DNA from 3 places in the Staphylococcus agnetis genome. Region 2 is predicted to be linked to each of the others. Evidence: riboswitches for the same ligand, from Rfam matches in the RefSeq annotation. Region 2 holds a riboswitch; each other region holds the start of a gene.
What was found. Region 2 has a riboswitch for S-adenosylmethionine ahead of GJE18_RS02570 (methionine ABC transporter ATP-binding protein). Riboswitches for the same ligand answer to the same signal wherever they lie in the genome.

Region 1 (2,276 bases), 510 kb from region 2:
CACATTGTCTTTCTTTATATCGTGTTCTGCTTAATACAAACAATAGGTAAGTTGTATTTCAGTTATCATAACTCAAATACAGCTCATCAACGTGTATCTCATTTACATGATTATAACAAAAATGTAACATATTCGTCTAAATTTAGCGTCTAAATCTTGAAAGTTCTAAGAAGTGGTACAAATAAGGTGCCCAATCATTGAAATTTAACAAAAAGCCATCATGTCCCACATTGTCTGGTACAAAAAAATGACGGTGATATTTAAAATAATCCCCTATCGCCGCGACTTGATCATCGGGATAGAGTAAATCATCAGTAAATCCCATCGTTAACACCTTTGTATCTAACGAACGAAAAACGTGTTCAACGTTTTGACGCCCTCGAAATACATTGTGACTATCTAACACATCTAGCAGTGTGAGGTAACACTTCAAATCAAAAGATGTTTTGAATTTATCACCTTGATGCTTTTGATAGGTTACTACTTCATCCGGCGTAAATCTCGCTTCATAACTTTTAGACGACCGGTAGGTTAAAAAACCTAATTGTCTCGCAATACTTAAGCCTTCCCTTCCTCCTAAATGTATCGCTTGACGTGCGATTTCATTAAATGCGCGTGAATAAGAAGACGTTTTTACGGTTGAAGCCAGAATGACTGCCTTTTTCACTTTAAATTTTTGGTTATACAAGAGTTCTAGTACTTGCATACCACCGAGAGAGGCGCCTATCAACACTTCTATCGTTTCAAATTGAAGCGCTTGTAATCCTAATTCAATAGCACAAACGATATCACGGATTGTTAACCTCGAAGGGAATTGTGAATCTGTTAGCCGCGAACTAGATCCAAATGGACTTCCAATCACATTAAATGTTAAAAATTGGTAATCATGTAACGGCATGTAGCCGCCATCAATAATTTCACGCCACCATCCAGGGTTATCTTCTGTACCATAAGTTAAATGGTTTCCTGTTAATGCGTGACATACTAATACCAGAGGTTGTCCTCGATATCCTACATGTTCATATCTCAATTTTAAATCTTGAATCATTTCACCTGATTCTGTTTTAAATTCACCTAAATGCAGTGTATCTACTGTATAATGTGTCAATTTAGCATGCCCTCCCTCTAAACAAAAAAGTTGTACTACCGTCTGTACGGCAATACAACTCATGTTAATCATTGACTTATCACTCGAAACATTCGTTGGTTGTAGCACCGTACTTATCACTAAGTGGTTGCTGAAGCATCACAGGGCCAAATCCCTCAACTTCTCTTAATAAGCTTTCAGTATTCAATTCATTAATTCATATCATAACGTATTCAGAATATTCATGCAAATGTTTACAGAGGTAGAATAAGTCTTAAACATGCAACACTTACCATACCTATAATAACAGCAATGGTTAAACTCCTTGATATCAAAGTAGCGAGGAGTGTTGGTATAACTGCGAATACATAAATCCAGTTTAAGCGAAATCCAAAGTGACCACTTTCTTGAATAATTAATCCATCGACAACTAAGGCAGCAAACAATGTAATTGGTATAAAAGATAACCATTGAATGACTTTTTCAGAAAGTTGTAATTGTGCGATTGCGATGAAAGGCGTAATACGTAATAATAACGTGCCTATACCAGATAGAATAATCGTCCAAAGAATATACATTGTCATCGGTCCATCACCACCCCTATTGCAGCAGTAACCATTGATGTAATTAAAATGGCGATATAAGATGGCATTACAAGACTGAGTACCATCATTTGTATAACGACAATACATACCAATTTTAAATAGAGATGTAACTTTGGTTTCGTAAGACCTTCAAATTGACTTAACATAAGGAAAATAAACATGGCGATAATCGCATAATCCAATCCTAACGCCTCAGGATTCGAAAAGATATCACCAAGTAACGCACCAAGAATACATACAAAAATCCAAAATATGTAAGCTGTTATATTGATGCCATGCATCCAACGTCTCCCGATTACGGCTCCTTTTGTATGTGGTGTAATTGCGATACCAAATGTCTCATCCGTTAATAACGATCCGATACCTATACGATGAGGTAAAGATGTCGCTTTAAAGTTTGGGGCGAGAGTCATACTTAATAAAAACATACGACTGTTAACGACAAGTGCTGTGAGTACAATAATCCATATAGGCGTTTGAACAGCCATTAATGCAATAATGATAAACTGAGCAGCACCTGCATAAACAAGTATAGATAGTAACGCGATGTCTAAAATACTGAAGCCAGATGCAATACCTACGAT
Region 2 (2,276 bases):
TTATCAAGAAATGATCGGCGAATAATAATTATTGAACTCCTAGATATTCCTTGGACTATCTTGGAGTTTTTTTGCACTGAATACTATCTTTTTAGAAGGTGAAGACCATGGCGATGATTAATAAAGTAATTGTTGTAGAAGGCAAATCTGATAAAAAAAGAGTTAAGGAAGTGTTATTAGAACCAGTCGATATCATATGTACGCATGGCACAATGGGAATTGAGAAACTAGACAATATGATAGAATCATTATACGGTAAGCAAGTATACATTCTTGTTGATGCTGATGCTGAGGGGCGAAAGATACGAAAATGGTTTTCGAAGTATTTAAGTGAAAGTACAGATATTTTTATTGATTCAACTTATAGTGAAGTGGCACGTTGCCCAAGAGATTACCTCTCAAACGTTTTAGGGCGTCATGGATTTGATGTTAAAACGGATTTTTATGTTAAAGGAAAATATTCATATCATGAGTGTTTCAGAGCAATTGAACAATACATTTAAAGAAAAAAAGCACAATATACACTTAATTTTCGGCTATACTCCGATGTGTGGGACATGTAAAGTCTCAGAACGAATGTTGCATATTGTAAATGAAGTGACACAGTTACCTTTAGAAAAACGCGACCTCAATTTTTATCCTGAATTTAGCCAAGCCTTTGAAATACAATCAGTACCCATTTTGTTAATCATGCGTGATGACAAAGAAGTGGACCGCATTTATGCTTTTCAGTCTGTCCCATTTTTATTAGAAAGATTGAAAAAAGTGATTGACGAAACTTGAGGATAATGATAAGATTTAAACAATTCAATATTCAGAAAACTCTTATCTAGAGTGGTGGAGGGATGTGCCCTATGAAGCCCGGCAACCGTCTATATTTAGAAATGGTGCCAATTCACATAAAGTATCTTTACTTTTGAAGATGAGAGAAACGCATCGGAATCTATGCTTTCTCTTATTTTTATATAGGAGAAAGCTTTTTTTATTCTGATATTTGATGATTTGCAACACATAAGGGGGAGCAATATGATTGAGCTTAAGGATATCGTCAAACAGTACGAGAGCAAATCCAAATCCGTTTTAGCTGTTGATCACGTTAATTTAACAATCAATAAAGGTACCATATTTGGTATTATCGGTTTTTCTGGAGCGGGTAAAAGTACGTTAGTGCGATTATTTAATTATCTTGAAACACCTACATCAGGTGATGTCATCATCGGTGGAGATCATATAGGGAAATTGAGCAAACGTGCTTTAAGGTATAAGCGCCAAAAGGTGAGTATGATCTTCCAACATTTCAATTTACTATGGTCACGCACGGTGCTTGACAATGTATTATTTCCATTAGAAATTGCAGGCGTTTCTAAACGAGAGGCTAAGTTAAAAGCTTTAGAACTCATTGAACGAGTTGGATTAAAGGGACGTGAACACGCCTATCCATCAGAATTGTCCGGGGGACAAAAACAACGTGTGGGTATTGCAAGGGCGCTGGCAAACGACCCGGAAGTATTACTCTGTGATGAAGCAACAAGTGCACTTGATCCACAAACAACAGATGAAATACTTGATTTACTCATTCAATTGAAAAAGGAACAAAATTTAACGATTATTATTATCACTCATGAAATGCATGTCATTCGTCGTATTTGTGATGAAGTGGCAGTAATGGAAGATGGAAAGGTAATTGAACAAGGTAAAGTATCTGAAGTTTTCGAAAATCCAGAACATTCTGTCACTAAGCGTTTTGTTCAAGAAGATCTTCAACCTAATGCTGAGTTTGAGGATATTTCAGGCCTTGTAAAATTAAATTCAAATGACAAGCTCGTTAAACTTAACTTTTCAGGTGAAGCAACAACACAACCTATCGTTTCATATATCTCAAAAACACATGACGTTGAGGTAAATATTTTAGAGGCTAATATTAAACATTCTAAGTCAGGTGCCATCGGATTTATTGTTTTACATATTCCAAATGTTGCGCAAGCAGACTTTGAACAACTGACACATGATTTAGAATTGAAACACATTGAAGTAGAGGTGATTGCACATGGGTAAGAGTTTTGGCGAAATATTACATGAAATGATGACAATGCCAAATGTACGTTGGCCAGAGGTCTGGGTTGCAACATACGAAACGCTCTATATGACAATCATTGCTACACTATTTTCTTTTATATTTGGGTTAATAACAGGAGTCATATTATTTTTAACATCAAAAAGTAAATCTAAAATCGGTCGTATATTTTATAATATCGTGTCATTTTTCGTTAATTTAT
Region 3 (2,276 bases), 890 kb from region 2:
ATGACCATATGCAGCAGTTTGTTTGTAAATAGGACGTTGTAAGTCTAACATTTTAATAATCCCAGCAGGTCGTAAATCAAAGTTTTGTCTTACCGCTTCAATGAGGATACTTTCTGAAACTTTGCCTGTCCCAAACGTGTCGATTGAAATAGATACAGGCTGCGCGACACCAATTGCATATGCAATTTGGACTTCACATTTATCTGCTAGGCCTGCAGCGACAATGTTTTTAGCTACATAGCGTGCAGCATACGCAGCAGAACGGTCTACTTTTGTCGGATCTTTACCCGAAAATGCACCGCCACCATGGCGCGCATAACCGCCGTAAGTATCAACGATAATCTTGCGCCCTGTAAGACCTGCATCCCCTTGAGGACCACCGATAACAAAACGGCCTGTAGGATTGATAAAGAACTTTGTATCCTCATCGATTAACTTTTTATCTACTGTAGGATAAATCACATGTTTCTTTAAATCATCTTGAATATCTTTTAATTCAATATCTTCATGATGTTGTGATGAAATAACGATAGTATCAATACGTTTTGGTTGATTGTTTTCATCATATTCAACAGTAACTTGAACTTTACCGTCTGGTCTTAAATAACTTAACGTACCATCTTTACGCACCGTTGTTAAGCGTTTAGACAATTTATGAGACAAATCAATTGGTAATGGCATAAATGTATCTGTTTCGTTAGTGGCATAACCAAACATTAATCCTTGATCGCCAGCACCCGTATTTAGAACCTCATCTTGATTATCTTCACGATATTCTAAAGCGCGATCCACACCTTGTGCGATATCTGGCGATTGTTCATCGATTGCTGTAAGCACTGACATTGTTTTGTAGTCATAACCATATTTTGCACGCGTATAGCCGATTTCTTTAACCGTTTCGCGCACAACTTTAGGAATATCTACATATGTACATGTTGTGATTTCACCAGCGATTAACGCCATCCCCGTCGTAACAGTCGTTTCACATGCTACACGCGCATTAGGGTCACCTTTCAAAATTTCATCTAAAATCGCATCAGAAATTTGATCGGCAATTTTATCTGGATGTCCTTCAGTAACTGATTCTGAAGTAAATAAGCGTCTATTGTAAGTCATATTAAGCTCCTTTAAATTTTATTACGAAGTTCTCTCTGTGACTGAGCCAATAAAAAAAGCCTTTCACACTATAAAATAGAGAGAAGGCCTTTAACGTCCATTCGCTCTTATCGTTCAGACTATATATGTCTGCAAACGGTTTGGCACCTTTCTTCTATTGAAAGAAGAGGTTGCTGGGTTTCATTGGGTCCATGTCCCTCCACCACTCAGGATAAGAGAATCCGTTAGTCCTATATTACATAAATTTTTTAATAGTGTCAATTCAGTTTCGTCTTATGTTACACAAATATAAAAGCGATTTAACAACCTAATTATTTTACTATTTTTCTCTCCAAATTACCTAATTTTGGTATGGATTATGAAATCAATGTGTTATACTCTTGAATTGTAAAGGCTTACATTGCCGAAACAACTATTGGAGGGATAAAATCATGTCGTTTGACACACAAGCAATTGACGCTTTAAAAGACAAGCCTTCATCTCATTTTCAACTTACAACAACAGAACTTTATAACAAAATATTAAAACGAGACGAAGCTGAATTAACAGAACTCGGGGCCATCAATGCAAAAACGGGCGTTTATACTGGACGTTCTCCAAAAGATAAATATATTGTAGACAATCCTCAAGTAAAAGATGATATTGATTGGGGCACAATTAATCAACCTATTTCAGAGGAAAAGTTTTTAAACTTATACTATCAAGTGATTGATTATTTGGACAGTAAAGATGAGATATTTGTTTTCAATGGTTATGCAGGTAGTGATAAAGATTCACAGCTCGATTTAACAGTCGTCAATGAGTTTGCGTGGCATAACTTATTTGCACAAAATTTATTTATCAAACCAAACTCTAAAGAAGAGGCTGCAAAAATAAAAGCTGATTTTACGATTATTTCTGCACCTACATTCAAAGCAAATCCAGAAAAAGATGGCATTCGTTCAGAAACCTTTGTAATCATTTCGTTTAAGCATAAAACGGTTTTAATCGGGGGCACGGAATATGCAGGCGAAATGAAAAAATCTATTTTCTCTGTGATGAATTATTTATTACCAGAACAAAACATTATGAGTATGCACTGCTCGGCTAATGTAGGTAATAAAGGTGATGTTGCATTATTCTTTGGATTATCTGGTACAGGTAAAACCACTTTATCCGCT

Region 1: linked by a shared signal. The riboswitch ahead of metX (homoserine O-acetyltransferase MetX) and the one ahead of GJE18_RS02570 (methionine ABC transporter ATP-binding protein) in region 2 are both predicted to bind S-adenosylmethionine.
Region 3: linked by a shared signal. The riboswitch ahead of metK (methionine adenosyltransferase) and the one ahead of GJE18_RS02570 (methionine ABC transporter ATP-binding protein) in region 2 are both predicted to bind S-adenosylmethionine.

Annotation. Positions count from the first base shown of each region.
Region 1 covers NZ_CP045927.1:2,445,745-2,448,020, forward strand. The annotation lists gene metX (homoserine O-acetyltransferase MetX) at 143-1,108, opposite strand; SAM riboswitch class I at 1,182-1,283, opposite strand; gene GJE18_RS12090 (AzlD domain-containing protein) at 1,342-1,671, opposite strand; gene GJE18_RS12095 (AzlC family ABC transporter permease) at 1,668-2,276, opposite strand, start outside.
Region 2 covers NZ_CP045927.1:503,119-505,394, forward strand. The annotation lists gene gcvH (glycine cleavage system protein GcvH) at 1-25, shown strand, start outside; gene GJE18_RS02560 (toprim domain-containing protein) at 108-503, shown strand; gene GJE18_RS02565 (thioredoxin family protein) at 469-783, shown strand; SAM riboswitch class I at 823-929, shown strand; gene GJE18_RS02570 (methionine ABC transporter ATP-binding protein) at 1,027-2,055, shown strand; gene GJE18_RS02575 (methionine ABC transporter permease) at 2,048-2,276, shown strand, end outside.
Region 3 covers NZ_CP045927.1:1,395,139-1,397,414, forward strand. The annotation lists gene metK (methionine adenosyltransferase) at 1-1,116, opposite strand, end outside; SAM riboswitch class I at 1,221-1,334, opposite strand; gene pckA (phosphoenolpyruvate carboxykinase (ATP)) at 1,548-2,276, shown strand, end outside.